2 regions of the Exiguobacterium sp. s101 genome follow, and region 1 is predicted to be linked to the other one. Evidence: a T-box and tRNA genes for the amino acid it is inferred to sense, from the RefSeq annotation. Region 1 holds a T-box; the other holds one or more tRNA genes.
The links. A T-box is a leader RNA that pairs with one kind of tRNA and senses whether it is charged. The one in region 1 lies ahead of argS (arginine--tRNA ligase), so its partner is inferred to be a tRNA-Arg.
Positions count from the first base shown of each region.

Region 2: it has a tRNA-Arg gene. The T-box ahead of argS (arginine--tRNA ligase) is inferred to sense a tRNA for this amino acid. The anticodon was not compared.

Region 1 is NZ_JACSKX010000007.1:15,686-23,810, reverse strand. It holds gene KNO76_RS07470 (GGDEF domain-containing protein) at 1-1,627, opposite strand, end outside; T-box leader at 1,782-1,993, shown strand; gene argS (arginine--tRNA ligase) at 2,051-3,733, shown strand; gene KNO76_RS07460 (metallophosphoesterase family protein) at 3,826-4,356, opposite strand; gene KNO76_RS07455 (YajQ family cyclic di-GMP-binding protein) at 4,353-4,844, opposite strand; gene pulA (type I pullulanase) at 4,913-6,910, shown strand; gene KNO76_RS07445 (YycC family protein) at 6,925-7,089, opposite strand; gene KNO76_RS07440 (hypothetical protein) at 7,220-8,020, shown strand; gene KNO76_RS07435 (MMPL family transporter) at 8,112-8,125, shown strand, end outside.
Region 2 is NZ_JACSKX010000009.1:25,183-33,307, forward strand. It holds gene KNO76_RS08905 (DUF2179 domain-containing protein) at 1-212, shown strand, start outside; gene KNO76_RS08910 (hypothetical protein) at 302-745, shown strand; gene clpP (ATP-dependent Clp endopeptidase proteolytic subunit ClpP) at 802-1,377, opposite strand; gene KNO76_RS08920 (DEAD/DEAH box helicase) at 1,505-3,400, opposite strand; tRNA gene KNO76_RS08925 (tRNA-Arg) at 3,539-3,611, opposite strand; gene KNO76_RS08930 (RNA polymerase factor sigma-54) at 3,730-4,875, shown strand; gene KNO76_RS08935 (glutaredoxin family protein) at 4,881-5,138, shown strand; gene KNO76_RS08940 (sugar-binding transcriptional regulator) at 5,251-6,276, shown strand; gene gap (type I glyceraldehyde-3-phosphate dehydrogenase) at 6,334-7,341, shown strand; gene KNO76_RS08950 (phosphoglycerate kinase) at 7,469-8,125, shown strand, end outside.

The DNA of each region.
Region 1 (8,125 bases):
CACCGACATACAGCGCACGGTCTGCGTTTCGAATCGTATCATCTAGACGCTTATTTCCAAACGCTTCAATCGTATCGACTCCAATCGACGTGGTCACAGAAATTTCGTATTGGTCGACACAAAATGGTTTTGCTTCGATTTGGTGACGAATGCGCTCTGCGACTTCAATCGCTTGGGTCATATCACACTGGTTGAGGAGTAAAATGAATTCTTCCCCGCCATATCGTGCGGCAAAATCATCTGTACGAAGTACTTGTCGAATTCGTCGCCCGAATTCTTGTAACACGTGGTCACCGACTTGATGTCCATACGTATCATTGATTTTTTTGAAGAAATCAATATCGAGCATGGCGACCGAAATCGGATACATCGAGATATTGGATATTTGTTGAATCCCATATTCATAAAATGCGCGTGCATTTGCGAGAAGCGTCAAACTATCCGTCCGGCTCTCGGTATAGAGACGGTCTCGTTCATGACACCGACTGATGGTCCGATTGAACGACTTTAAGAGTTTGATGATTTCCTGCTGAATGATTTTTGGATATCCATAAACCTGCTCGCCGGTCATGACAATCCATGTACGAATTCCTTCTATTTCTTCCGAGCGGACAGAGACGAAGCTATGATAGTCATTATGGAAAGCATCGGAAAGTGAGGCATCCCATTCAAATCGCATCTCATAGTCGAGGACGGGGTCATTCGGTTGACTGATGTCGAGTAGTGCGTATACTACTGGTCGATCGATTGGTTGACGTGTCTTCAAATCAAAGTAGAGTATACGATCGAACAATCTAAACTCGACATATCCTTCATCGTAGTGATTCAATTGTTCACACTGACTTAAAAAAACTTCGATGGCTTGCGCCTCACTCTGTGACAAGGAGACGGCTTCTTTTGCTTCATCGTATTGTTCGATCAACGATTTGAATGCATCTTGCCGCTCTTTTTGAATGAGGAGCCGCTTAATAAAAAATGTTAATGCAGCCGCGATGCTACTGACGACAAGTAGATTGGTCTCTCGGAACAATGCCGCCGCTAAAATGAAGATCAGACTGACGACGTACGTATAAAATGCAATCTTCATAAAGTCGCTCAAGGCGATGTCGACACGGAACCACCATTTCACCTGATATTTTTGGAACACGGTGTTTAAGAAAATTTCAAGAAACAGTCCGGCGAGTGGAACAAAAGATTCCTGTGAATAAAAGTCAAGTCCGGTCTCGCCACCAATGGCGAGATAGACAGCTGCCGGAATAACAATTTCTAAATAAGCTGTAATGGCGTTCCAAGGATAAGTGAAACGGAATCGACGGATGGCGACTTTTGGTTTCAGATTGGCAAATTGAAAAATAAACAATCCGATTTGGTTGACGATGAGTGCCGTTTCAAATCCAAAAAATAAAAATAAGATTAAGACGATACTCTCAGAAAAAGTGAAGTACACACCTTTGACTTCGATTGAGTCGAGTTGAAAAATGACGACGAGTAATGAGATTAAAATAAACGACAACGGATCGATGGTTGGGGCGTGCAGGATATCCAATGCAAATAATCCGATGGTGAAGAGGAATAAAACGCTCCATATACTCCAGCCGAGCACGGACATCTTGCGAAAGTGATTCATATGTTCCCTCCTAGCTTGGGAAATTTCAAGATATAATAGTAAAGATTCGTCAGGATTTCGTGAGAGTCCTGCTTCTCTTCTATCCTGCTTGAATTCTAGCATTGAGTATACAGGGAATATCCTCTATAATGAAGTTGCTTTTCAACCGCATAGACGAATGTCGATGAAAAAGAGAGTAACGATGGTTTAGTCAACAAAGCGACCTGGGGATTGGTGAGAGCCCGGGCTGACAAACGTCGCGAAACGCACTTTTGAGATGCTATCCGAAACGAGAGTAGGCATAGCCGGAGGGAACCGTTATCACCATAAAGCGGTCTGCATCATGCAGGCAAGAAGAGTGGTACCGCGGGAATTCCCGTCTCTTTGCATCTATGCAAAGGGCGTTTTTTTTATGAGTTGTTATTGAAGAAGGAGGACATACAGATGAGTTATGAACGCAAGTATGCAGAAGCACTATCCCGTGTCATCGGTGAAGAACTCACGATTGACCAAATTGAAGCATTGATTGAGAAGCCAAAACACGAGGCGCACGGTGACCTCGCGTTCCCGTGTTTCCAATTGGCGAAAGCTTACCGGAAAGCACCTGTTATGATTGCGACAGATATCGCAAATGAATTGAACGATGAATTGTTCACGAAAGTGGAGGCGGCGGGACCTTACGTCAACGTCTTCTTGAGCCGTGATGTCGTATCAAAAGAAATCATCAACACGGTACTTGAGGAAAAATCAGAGTATGCAACACACGAGGCACGCAATGAAACGATTGTGACGGACTTCTCGTCACCAAACATTGCGAAGCCGTTCTCGATGGGTCACTTGCGTTCGACGGTGATTGGGAATGCAATCAACCAAATCGCACGTAAAAACGGATATGACGTCGTCGGCGTCAACCACCTTGGAGACTGGGGCACTCAGTTTGGGAAATTGATGGTCGCCTACAAGAAGTGGGGCGATGAAGAAGCGGTACGAGCCAACCCGATTGCAGAACTCTTAAAATTATACGTCCATTTCCACGAAGAGGCGAAGACACAACCAGAACTCGAAGACGAAGGTCGTGCTTGGTTCAAAAAGCTTGAAGATGGTGATGCGGAAGCGACAGAACTTTGGCAGTGGTTCCGTGACGAGTCACTTAAAGAGTTCCAAAAAGTATATGACCTCCTCGGTGTGAAATTCGAAAGCTTCAATGGGGAAGCGTTCTATAACGATAAAATGGGACGCGTCGTCGAGATGCTCGAAGCGAAAAATCTCTTAGTCGAAAGTGAGGGCGCGATGGTCGTCTCGCTCGAAGACGAGAACTTGCCACCTTGCTTGATCAAGAAGAAAGATGGCGCGACATTGTACGCGACACGCGACTTGGCAGCAGCGATCTATCGTTACGAGACGTACAACTTCGTGCAAGCGAACTATGTCGTCGGTGGCGAACAGGCCCTTCACTTCAAACAGCTGTTCTCGGTCCTTCGTAAGCTTGGATATAACTTTGTCGATGGCATGCATCACGTACCGTTCGGCTTGATCTTGCAGGAAGGGAAGAAGATGTCGACACGTAAAGGACGCATCGTTCTTCTTGAAGAAGTCTTGAAAGAAGCGATTGAAAAGGCACAAGGGAACATCGAACAGAAGAACCCAGACCTTGCGAACGCACAAGACGTTGCCCGTATGGTCGGTGTTGGTGCAGTCGTCTTCCACGACTTAAAGAATGAACGTATCAACAACATTGAATTCGACCTCGACAGCATGCTCAAGTTTGAAGGCGAGACAGGACCTTACGTCCAATATACGAATGCCCGTGCCAACTCACTCCTTCGTAAAGGAAACTATGATGGCTCACCGTTCGCCGGTGCAGACGATGACCACTCATGGAATGTCGTCACGATGCTCAACGCGTTCCCGCACGTCATCACTCGTGCTCATGAACGCCGTGAACCATCCATCATCAGCCGTTACGTACTTGACCTCGCGCAAGCGTTCAACAAGTATTACGGCCATGTCCGCGTCCTAGAAGACGATGCGGGCAAACAGTCACGTCTCGCTCTCGTGAAGGCAGTGACGCTCGTATTGACAGAAGGACTCCGTTTACTCGGTGTCGAAGCTCCAGGTGAAATGTAAGACAGACGAAAGGACCTCAAAAAATTGAGGTCCTTTTCCTATGCTCACACTTTCATCCGTGTCACCGTTCGGGCTTCCGTGTCATATAGACACTATTCCCGGTCAAAGATGACGGCGCCGACGTTGATAACATATCGTTTTTTCTTCAAGTGAAACGGTGTCCCGATTTCCCATGGAAGAGATTTACCTTTTCGATAAATACCCGGAATGTGACTGTGTCCGATGAAGACGAACGGGTATGTCCCTTTCTCGACAATCGGTTCCCAGTCCTCGTTCCATTTGACTTGATGCCCATGTAAAAAGCGTGCCTCTCCAAGAGTCGTCTGTTCGGGTAACAAGGAAATTCGTGTTTTCACAGGGTGGTCGATGACGAGTACCTCGTCGATTCGCTCCTCCTGATTGCCCCGTAGACTTGGGAAGGTCAGTAACGCTTCATAATTTGGGTCGTACGTCACAACGTCTTCGACATGATGAAACCGCTCATGGCGTCGCTTCTTTCCGATATGGCACTCATATAGGTCGCCGAGACAGAGGATGTGCTCCGTTTCGCGATGAACGTCATCGAGAACAGCCTTTAAATCATCAAACGAACCGTGCGGATCACTGATGATAGCGAGTTTCATCGGAAGTTCGTGAATTGGGCATCGACGGACAACTCGAGCTCACGCACGAGTTGCATGACGGCCTGGAGGTCATCACGTGATTTACCCGTGACACGAATTTGGTCGTCTTGAATTTGTGATTTTACTTTTAATTTTGATTCTTTGATGGCGTTGTTGATTTTTTTTGCGTCATCTTTATCGATACCGCTCTTCAATTTCACGCGTTGACGCACCGTGCCGCCAAGTGCGTGCTCTACTTTTTGATAGTCGAGGTTTTTTGTCGGGACACCGCGTTTGATCAATTTCGTGATCAAAACGTCTTTTAATTGCTCGAGTTTATAGTCGTCATCCGAGATGAGGACGAGGTCGCCATTGTCGAGGGACATCTCACTTTTTGAGCCTTTGAAGTCATAACGGTTTAAAATTTCCTTTTCCGCAATTTGGATTGCGTTCTTTACTTCTTCAAGATTCATTTCTGACACGATATCGAAAGAATTGTCTTTTGCCATGTTTCATCCATCCTTTGTGTGGTTTTGTTATAATGATAGCAGATTTGAAGCAGTGAAGGAGTGAAGAGATGGAACGTACAATGGATCAACATACACATGCAGACTTAGATCACGTTGCCTATCACGGGAAAGACCTAGGGGTGACGTTCAAAGGGGAACAGATTCGACTACGTGTCTGGTCTCCGGTCGCGGAACAAATGTCGGTCAAGGTATATCGCACAGCCCGTGCCCGTAAGTTTGAACGACTCGAACTAGAACCGGCTGAAAAGGGGACGTGGGTGATTGAACTCGACCGTGCCTTATACGAAGATCAATTTTATGTATTTGAAGCGATGATTGGCGGCAAGAAAGTAGAATCGCTCGACCCATATGCGAAAGTCGTCGGAGTGAATGGGAAGCGTGGATGTCTGCTCGACCCGGCATCTTTGAACCCGGACCATTGGATCAAAGAACGTCCGCTATTCAATTCTTCACAAGAAGCGGTCATCTATGAAGCGCACGTCCGTGATTTGACGAGTCATCCGGAGAGCGGGGTCACGCACCGTGGCAAGTTCTTAGGTATGACCGAGACAGGTACGATGACCACGAGCGGTTACCCGACCGGACTCGATTACATCACCTCGCTCGGCATCACGCATCTTCAATTGATGCCGTTCTTTGACTACGGCTCGGTGAATGAGTCGCGTGAGGGGGAAAACAACTATAATTGGGGCTACGACCCGGTGCATTACTTTGCGGTCGAAGGTTCTTACGCTTCGTCGGTAGATGACCCGGCGACGCGAATCATCGAATTAAAAGCAATGATTCAGGCGCTTCACGATCGAGGCATCCGTGTCATCATGGACGTCGTATTCAATCATACGTACGATGCGTTGACGACGCCGCTCGGTCAATTTGTCCCTGACTACTACTATCGATTAAATGAAGACGGGACACTAGCAGATGGTTCGGCATGCGGGAACGATACGGCATCCGAGCGCACGATGATGCGTAAGCTCATGGTCGAGTGTGTCACGTACTGGGCCAAAGAATTCATGATTGACGGGTTCCGTTTTGATTTGATGGGACTACATGACGTCAAGACGATGAATCAGATTCGAAAGGCGCTCGACCGCGTCGACCCATCAATCCTTGTCATCGGGGAAGGTTGGGATTTGGATACGCCCCTTCCAGTCCGTAAAAAAGCGAACCAACATAATGCGCACAAAATGCCGCGGATTGCCCAGTTCAATGACGGGATTCGAGACGGTGTCCGAGGAGACGTCTTCATCGAAGACTTGCCGGGCTGGGTGAGTGGAAACACGGACATGACAGCAGACGTGAAACGAGGGATTGCTGGTGGAATCACGAGCCAAAGTTTCGCTGATGAGCCGAACCAGGTCGTCAACTACGTTGAATGTCATGACAATTTGACGCTTTGGGACAAGTTATCCGTGACGAACCCTGAAGATGATGAGACGACACGTCGGCGCCGTCACCGCTTAGCGACATCGATTGTGCTTCTTGGACAAGGGCTTCCGTTCCTCCATAGTGGCCAGGAGTTCTTCCGGACAAAAGACGGGGATGAGAACAGCTTTAACTCAGGTGAAGTCGTCAACCGTGTGGACTGGACACGAGCGGAACAAGAAGCGCCAAGTGTAGAATATGTCAAAGGCCTTTTGCGTCTGCGGAAGCAATATCCGCTATTCCGACTCGAGAACACGGAACAGATTCGTAAACACTTACGTTTCTTCGATGAAGAAGAAGGCGTGATTGCGTTTGAATTGAGCCGCCACGTAGAGGGTTACGTAGAAAGACACATCGTGTATCATAACGGGCTCGAAGAGGCGGTCGAGGTCAAACTTCCTTCTGGTAAGTTTGAGGTGAACGTAGAAGACCATACCGTCAATCTGACGGCACCGCGCCAAGTCGAAGAACGCCACATGACGGTGGCACCCCTTTCGACACTTGTCGTGACCGAGCGTCGCCCGGATTACAGCAAATACGCTGTGGCCGGTGGTGCTGCACTCGCCGTGATCGGCGGTCTCTGGTATGTATCGAAGAAGCGGAAACGTAAAGAGCAGTAATCAAAAAGGAGACGTTAATCCGTCTCCTTTGGTGTGTCTCCCTCTGATTGAGATGATTCGAGTTGCATCATTTTTTGGACGAGGATGTGCTTCGGCATATGCATCAGTTCTTCGAGCGGGACGTTTAATTTTTTCGCAAGCTCAACAGCGGTCTCTGGCGATAATTGTAATGGACGCATTGGAATTCTCCTTTCTAAACCATAAATCTATACCGTCAGTATACAGGAAAATAAGAAATGTGTTGAACGAACACATTCAAAATCGAATTTCGTTTCGGTCGTTGCTAAGCTGAAATTAGGAAGTGATCAAATGTACAAACAAACAGCAGACTTTCAATTTCATCAAACGATCGAATGGTTAGAACGTGTCGGTGAAGGTTGGATGTTGTACTTGGCGCAAACTGGCTTTTTGTTCTTTGACGAGTCATCTCAAATTCGCTGGGAGATTGACTGGATATGGACACCGTGCGCCCTATATGTGGAGCCGAATACGACGCGTGCCGTAGCTTGGTTTCAAGAAAGAGGATTTTATGGAGTCATTGATTTACAACGAGGAACGATGGAGACACATGCGATTCCACAAAGATTCAACGGAGATTGGTTTAGCAATCTGCACCATTGGCAAGGTAATGACATCTTCTTATATTCAGCCGAATCGGATGTCGTGGCTTTGAACCTTGACGATCATACGTTTCGGTATAGTCGTTACGAGGAAGTCCCGATGTTCGGGGACATCATCGAGCTGGCGTATCAAGGGACGTATGATTTCGAACGATTCACACCTGAAACATGCGTGACCCTGTTCGATGAACGAACTCATCATTTTTTAGTTGAAAATGTGATAACGAATGAAAACTGGCGCATTCCCTACCAAGGAGACCGTGACACGGTCATTCTCGATCAAGTCGGAGAAACGACGGCCATCACATCGACGGAGTCGTTTCAGCTATTTCACCGGGATAAAGAGCTATTTTGTTCAAGCGCGTGTGCGGACAATCAATTATTGAAGGTTATGCTATTAGACGACCGAGGCGATCGTCTCGTCGTCTTGTCCGCACCACCAAGATTTTGTCATAGTTGGCTTCAAGTTTTTGAACGACAAAGCTCCTGAACCGAGCACGGGTTCAGGATTTTTTTGTGAAGTGATGCTGAATGGAGAAAGAAACGGGAAGTAAATGGTTAGATAGGGAGGAGTGACAAGGATGGAATGGTTGGG
Region 2 (8,125 bases), on a different contig from region 1:
AGATGCGCGACAATGGATACGGTGTGACACATTACCAAGGTCAAGGACGTGACGGAATCCGTTATCGTCTTGACGTATTGGCGGCCCGGACACGGATGAAGGAACTTCGTGAACTTGTCGAGAAACATGAACCGAAGGCGTTTCTCGTCGCATTTGACCCGATTGATTTCAAAGGCGGCTATATGATGAAAGGGCTACGTCGCCCGAAATGACGCACGAGACTCACGTAAGTGGGTCTTTTTTTGTTGGAATAGGAATTTTACTACGCGATAGGGAACTAGTGAGAGAAGGAGATGAGACCGTGAAGAGCAATCGACATTTTTGGATTGTCTTATTATTCTTGCTTGTCGGTGTTGGCATCATCTATTTTGGCGTGACGCTGTTAGGCAACGGAGAAGACACCGTCAAACCACCACTCCCGACTGTCCGCGTCGGTTCGGTGACGGCGGAAGTAGAACAATCGACGTACTGTTGGGAGGCCGGCAATCAAGCGACATGCGCCGACTATGGTTTGCCGGAAGAGGATGACCTGCAACTGATTACGGTCAAACCGGGAGACCGAATCGACGTCGTCTATCATGCGGAACCGAAGGCATCGAGTTTTCATCGAATCGAGGACGGCGAACTCATCCCGGCAGACGCAATCGTCCCGGATGAGCCGGGCACCTATTTCTATGAAGTCGGCGGGGAATGGACGCAAGGCGATAGTCGGTACGTATTCGGCGTAAAGGTGTCCGAAAAGTGACAAAAACCATATTAAAAGACGTTTCCCGATAGAAATGGGAAACGTCTTTTGTATGATTAGCGTGTCATGACTTTGTCGATGAGACCGTAGTCTTTCGCTTGGTCAGCGGCCATGAAGTAGTCGCGCTCTGTGTCGCGTTCGATGACTTCAAGTGGCTGTCCAGTGTTTTCTGCCATGATTTGGTTCAACTTCTCACGCATTTTGATGATGCGTTCTGCGTGAATTTTAATGTCTGACGCTTGGCCTTGTGTGCCACCGAGCGGTTGGTGAATCATAATCTCCGCGTTTGGCAATGCGAAGCGTTTACCTTTTTCACCGGCTTGGAGCAAGAAGGCACCCATCGATGCAGCCATTCCGATACAAATCGTCGACACGTTCGGCTTGATGAAGTTCATCGTGTCATAGATCGCCATACCTGCTGTAATCGAACCACCTGGGCTGTTGATGTAGAGCGAGATGTCCTTTTCTGGATCCTCAGCTGCGAGGAAGAGGAGCTGTGCGACGATGGAGTTCGCGACGTTGTCGTCAATCGCACTACCGAGAAGGATGATACGGTCTTTGAGCAAGCGTGAGTAGATGTCATACGCGCGCTCCCCACGGCCTGTTTGTTCGATAACTGTTGGAATTAACATTGAATCTGCCTCCTTTATGTAGGTTGTAATTTCATCATACCTGTATAGTCAATGTTGGTCAAACAGAAACCCTTTCTACTGGTTATTCCACGACCCACGATGTGTAAAACGTCTCAAGAAGTGATGGTTACCCATTTAGTTTTGGACGAGCCAACGTGATGACCCGACTAGATTCGAAATAACGCGTGAAACTAGATTCACCAGAATACGATAAGAACAGATATTCTTTAGCACGCGTCATCCCGATGTAAAGGAGAGAGACTTCACGCTCGACATTTTTTTCATATTTGAACGGCATATTTTCAACGTTGACGATAAACACTGCTTGAAAATCAAGTCCTTTACTGCTGTCAATCGTACTGATTTTTACGCATTTGTCATCTTTTGAGAAAGTGCGCTTTGTTTCACTGTTTTCTGTGATCCAAAAGTGTTTGATCTCATAGTAATCTAACGCACGTTGTAACGCATCGACATAGTGCATCGACGAAAACTTCTGGACACGATAAAGAATCAGCATTTCAGAATAGGGGACTTTCTTCTCGTCATGTAACTTTTTGATTTGCCGAGCTACGAGATCTGCTTCTTTGAAGAAATGCTCGCATTTGATAATGGCTGGTTCAGGACCTCTTCTAAGCGTACTCTGAGGAGCGATGATTTCGCCATCTAATTCCTTCGTCACAACTTTATCTTTTAGAGAAGAATTGGATTGATAAAACGACCAGGCGAACGATACGATTTGAGATGTGTTCCGATAATTGATATTTAAAATTTTAGACCTTCCTCGGAAGTCGAGACCCGTGTCCTGTACATAGCTACGTTTCCGCTTATAGATGGATTGTGCGCGATCTTCAACAAGCAACAGAGATTTTGTTTCTGGGTTCAAGACTTCACTGGCGAGTTCGAGCCATTCGGGTTCAAAGTCTTGTCCCTCGTCAATCAAAATGGCATCGTACGAAGGAAGGATGATTTCTCGTTTTCTTAACTTCTCAAGTGTCGCTAAAATCCTTTTCTCAGAAATATGTAAATCGTTCTGCAACCAGGCATGGAAATTTCGTACTTCGATCAAATGGCTTTTACATTTTACTAAAGGATCGAAATCGAACAAATCATCCGGTTCTAGCATCATTTGTTGCACCATCTGTTCGATAAAGCGAGCTAGCGAGATATTGTAACATAGGATTAAAATTTTCCATTCGGGATGCTGTTTAGATAACAGTTTAGCGCGACTGGCTAATATCAGTGTTTTCCCACTTCCTGCAACACCTCGAATTAATCGATTTTGATCGCCGAGTTGTTTAGCCAAGTTTTCTTGATGTAAATCCATCGCTCGAATGTTATGGAGCGACAATAAAAGTTGATCTTGATAAGGGGTGACTTTTTTAAACTCTGCGCTGATTCGGACTTCAGGAAACAGATGATAGCGAATCGAATCGATTTCTTCACCGGTCAATGGTTGCTTTAGGCGATAAGGAACGGTGAACATGTTTAGTATTTTTTCAATGAGTACCTCTTCAGAGAATTGCGGGTCATCGGGATTGATTTCATCACGCATAAGGGAAAAGCAAGGGTCAATCACTTGATATAATCCGTGACGGATACAATCATTTTGGGTCAAACGTGTAAAAATGACCCCGGACCCATATGGGAATTTTAAAGTCGTTGCATACTTCCCTTCGTGTTGAATCAGATTTTGATCTTTTCTTAGAACGTCAGTCAGTTTGAACATATTTTCCCGGGCCTGCAGAAACGGACTTTTTATTTTCTTTTGAGATCCGTTTGCCGGAGTGATAATCCATTCATCATGATTCAATTGATATAGGGTAGAGCGAGTATAATCTTTCACTTCTAAGACGATTAATCCTAAGTCCGGTCCGATGATGACGAAGTCCGGTCTGCGGCCATGTATATTCGGTTCGTAATAAACAATATAGTCGTCTGGTAGGTAATGCTTCAATGTACGAAAGACGAGTCGCTCACCTGCCGTAGCAGAAGAACGAATTGTTTCAGGAACAGTATGAGCCATAAAATGACACCTCTTTTCCAAATCTTTTACTCTAATATACTATATAAAGGATATTCGGAAGCGGGGTGGTTTGAAATTGTAGGTGAAAATATACAAAAAGGACGAAAACCAACTAAGGTCTTCGTCCTTTATTTCTGATACACCCGGAGAGATTCGAACTCCCGACACCTGGCACCGGAAACCAGTGCTCTATCCCCTGAGCTACGGGTGCATATGTGTGACACGAATTTATTATACATTTGTTTTATTGAAAAAGCAATCCTGTTCATTTACCTTTTTTGAGCGCGAGTGGAGCGGGTTCGTTACAATAGAGAAGAGGGGGGAGAACGATGCAACGGCAAGAACAAAAACAAGTGCAACAGCAACAGATGACGCAAGACCTCGTGCAACGGCTACCGGTGCTCGAGGCGGATCGTCTGGCGCTCATATTTCGTCTTGCACGGCTAGCCCGACATAACGCGAACATCCATCTCGGAAGTGGGGGTGTCGAATGGATCGAGGATGTGGCGAGCGCATTTGAAGAGAAGCTGTTTACCCAGATTCGAGAAGGGGGCGGTAGTGAGGCGGATAAAGAGCTTAGACGAAAGCTCGTCCTCTTGCTCGACCATCGAGGATTATTGCCGGACACGAATGAAGTGTTGGCGGAGCGTCTTCAAGTTGATGTCGCTCAAATCGAACAAACGAGACAGGCGCTCTTGTTTCTTGAACCGACGGGGATTGGGGCGAGAACAGAAAGAGAGTGTCAATATCGACATGCGATCGAACATGACGACCCTCGTGTCGTCGATGTATTCGACGCAATCGAGAACGGTGTGAGTCATCAACAGATGGCAATCGTACTTGCCGTCTCAGAGGAAGAGCTTGCCGGTCTAGAACGTATTGTAGCGACGCTTCCGAAACGTCCTAGTTTATATGAAGAAACTAGTCAAATTTTTCCGGAAGTCGAGGTGCGCTATGAAGACGAAAAACTCGTCACGACGTGGCTCAGCCCTGAGCTCGATTCGACGCGAGTCGGCAATGACCGTGAGGCGAGATGGTGGATGACGTCCCTTGCGATGCGGAATGAGACGTTGCGTGAGATTTGGGGCGTCATCGAATCACGTCAGACGGAATGGCTCAAAGGAAAACTCGTCCTCAACCCGTTGACCCGTCGGACGGTCGCGCACTTGATCGGAAAACATGAATCGACGGTCGGGCGTGCCATCCAAGGGAAATTCGCCAAGACTGAGAACGGGATTATGGAGTGGAGACACTTTTTTGTCCGGTCGACGAGTCATGGTCATTCACCGTTTATGATCAAACGTATGCTCGCTGAACTGATTCAACAAGAGACAGCACCACAAAGTGACCAGACGCTTGCCCATGAGCTGGCACGATACGGTTATCAAGTGACACGTCGGACGGTGACGAACTACCGGGAAGAACTAGGGTTCGGTAACTCACGGGAGCGTGAGCGGCAGTTATGGAAAGGGTGATTCAGATGAAATTGACATTATATAAACGTGAGAATTGCTCGCTTTGTGACGAGGCGGTCGTCATGCTCGAATGGCTTCAAGAAGACTATCCGATTGAAATCGAACAAATTGATATCACAGGGGACGAGGTACTCGAAGAAAAGTATCTCTTCGAAATCCCCGTTCTTATATACGAGGGAGAGACCATCTGTCAAGGGCGATATGATGACAACAAAGTTGAAGATTTTGTTAAGTATACGCTTACATTGAAAAAAAACGTTTGAAGGGGTTGTCAGACGGAAAAGTGATTGATAAGATGAACTCGTAGCGGTGGGACGCAAATAAAAAAGCGGGACGAAAATTGTCCACACTTAAAGTCGAGGGGGTATGAGCATGATCCAGCAACTGATTCACGTTCAGAAGCAAATTGTCCCTGACCTGCTCGATACGCTCCGACATCGTTACGATATCTTACATTACGTCCGCTTGATGCAGCCAATCGGCCGCAGGACACTCGCAACGAGTTTGGGATTGACCGAACGAGTACTCAGGCGAGAGGTTGACTTTTTGAAAGATCAAGGTCTCCTTTACGTCGCTACTCAAGGAATTTCCCTCAGTGAGACGGGACGAAACGTCTTGCGAGACTTGCATGAGATTATGGGAGAACTTCTTGGAATCTCAGAAGTGGCAAGAGAGCTTGAAGAGAAGTTAGGGGTTCGCCAAGTCGTCATCGTGCCGGGTGATTCGGATGAAACATTCTGGGTCCAACGTGATATCGGACGGGCAGCGGTCACGCAATTAAAAGCGCGGCTCGCACCGGATGATAACGTGATCGCGGTAACAGGTGGAACGACGATGGCATCGGTTGCGGCCATGATGTCGCCCGATAAAAAAGAACGCCCGATGCATTTTGTGCCGGCACGTGGAGGTCTGGGAGAAACGCTTGAACTTCAAGCAAACACCGTCTGTTCACGCATGGCGGACCGGGCCCACGCAGACTATCATCTTCTACATATTCCGGATGAAGTATCACAAGAAACGTTCGACCGGATGGTGGAGGAACCTAGCATAAAAAATGTGCTGGAAATGATTAGAGTGGCGCAAATAGTGGTACATGGAATTGGTGAGGCAGAAACGATGGCAAAACGTCGTCACGCATCGCCAGAGCATTTGCGGATGATTGAACGGCATGATGCCGTCGCCGAAGCATTCGGATATTATTTCAATGCTGAAGGTGAGATCGTCCATCGCGTCAAGACGGTTGGGATTCAACTCGAAGAGCTGGATGACATGGACACCGTCATTGCGGTTGCTGGAGGAAAGTCGAAGGCGCAGGCGATCGCCGCTTATGCGAAACACACGTCGAACATCATCCTCGTCACAGACGAAGGTGCGGCGAAAGAATTATTAACTTGTTATTAAAGAGTTGACCCCGTTGGCTCTTCAATAAATAGCTTCTACCCTAAGGAGGAAATTAACATGGCAGTAAAAGTTGGTATTAACGGATTTGGACGTATCGGTCGTTTGGCATTCCGCGAGATCATCAAAAACGAAGGAATCGAAGTTGTTGCAATCAACGACTTGACAGACACGAAGATGCTTGCACACCTTCTCAAATATGACACGACTCAAGGTCGTTTCGACGGAGAAGTTGAAGTACACGACGATCACTTCCTCGTAAACGGAGAGAAAGTTATCACGCTCGCTAACCGTAACCCTGAAGAACTTCCATGGGGAGACCTCGGTGTAGACATCGTTCTCGAATGTACTGGATTCTTCACTTCAAAAGAAAAAGCTGAGCTTCACTTGAAAGCTGGCGCGAAGAAAGTTGTTATCTCGGCTCCTGCTACAGGTGACATGAAAACTGTTGTTTACAACACAAACCACGAAATCCTTGATGGTTCTGAAACAGTCATTTCAGGTGCTTCTTGTACAACAAACTGCTTGGCACCAATGGCTAAAGTTCTTCAAGATCAGTTCGGCATCGTTGAAGGTCTCATGACGACGATTCACGCTTACACTGGTGACCAAAACACGCTTGACGCTCCACACCCTAAAGGTGACTTCCGTCGTGCACGTGCAGCTGCAGCGAACATCGTTCCTAACACAACAGGTGCTGCTAAAGCAATCGGTCTTGTAATTCCTGAACTTCAAGGAAAACTTGACGGTGCTGCACAACGTGTACCAGTTGCTACAGGTTCACTCACTGAGCTCGTAACTGTACTCGACAAGCAAGTATCTGTTGACGAAGTAAACGCAGCAATGAAAGCAGCAGCGAACGAGTCATTCGGTTACACTGAAGACCAAATCGTTTCTTCTGACATCGTTGGTATCGCATACGGTTCACTCTTCGATGCGACTCAAACTAAAGTGATGACAGTTGGCGACAAGCAACTCGTTAAGACGGTTTCTTGGTACGACAACGAAATGTCTTACACTGCACAATTGGTTCGCACAGTTAAGCACTTCGCTAACATCGCGAAGTAAGTTCGTGAACTAAATAGAATCAAATAGGAGCGGAAACAAGAGATTGTTCTCCGCTCTATTTATGAAATAACACGCACGACATCTCTATTTTATGAAATAACACGCACGACATATGGAGGCGAAAGTTATGAACAAACAGTCTATTCGTGACATCGATGTAAAAGGGAAACGCGTCTTTTGCCGCGTTGACTTCAACGTTCCACTCAAAGATGGCGTCATCCAAGATGAAACTCGGATCCAAGCCGCACTTCCAACGATCAAGCACTTGCTTGACGGTGGTGCGAAACTCGTCCTTGCGAGCCACCTCGGCCGTCCAAAAGGCGAGAAGAACCCTGAGTTCTCACTTGCTCCGGTAGCAAAGCGTCTCGCTGAGCTCCTCGGAAAAGATGTACCGCTCGTCGAAGAAGCATACGGCCCTGTTGCAGAAGAAGCGGTCGCTAAACTCTCTGAAGGCGATGTCGTCGTTTTAGAGAATGTTCGTTTCTACCCAGGAGAAACGAAAAACGATCCTGAGCTTGCAAAAGGATTTGCAGCACTTGCTGACGTATACGTCAACGACGCATTCGGTGCGGCTCACCGTGCGCACGCTTCAACTGAAGGGGTTGCACACCACGTGGATACAGCCGTTTCGGGTCTCTTGATGGAAAAAGAACTTGAAGTTCTCGGTAAAGCTCTTTCTAACCCGGATCGTCCGTTCACGGCGATTATCGGCGGATCGAAAGTAGCTGACAAGATTGGGGTCATCGACCACCTTCTTGACATCGTTGACACACTCATCATCGGT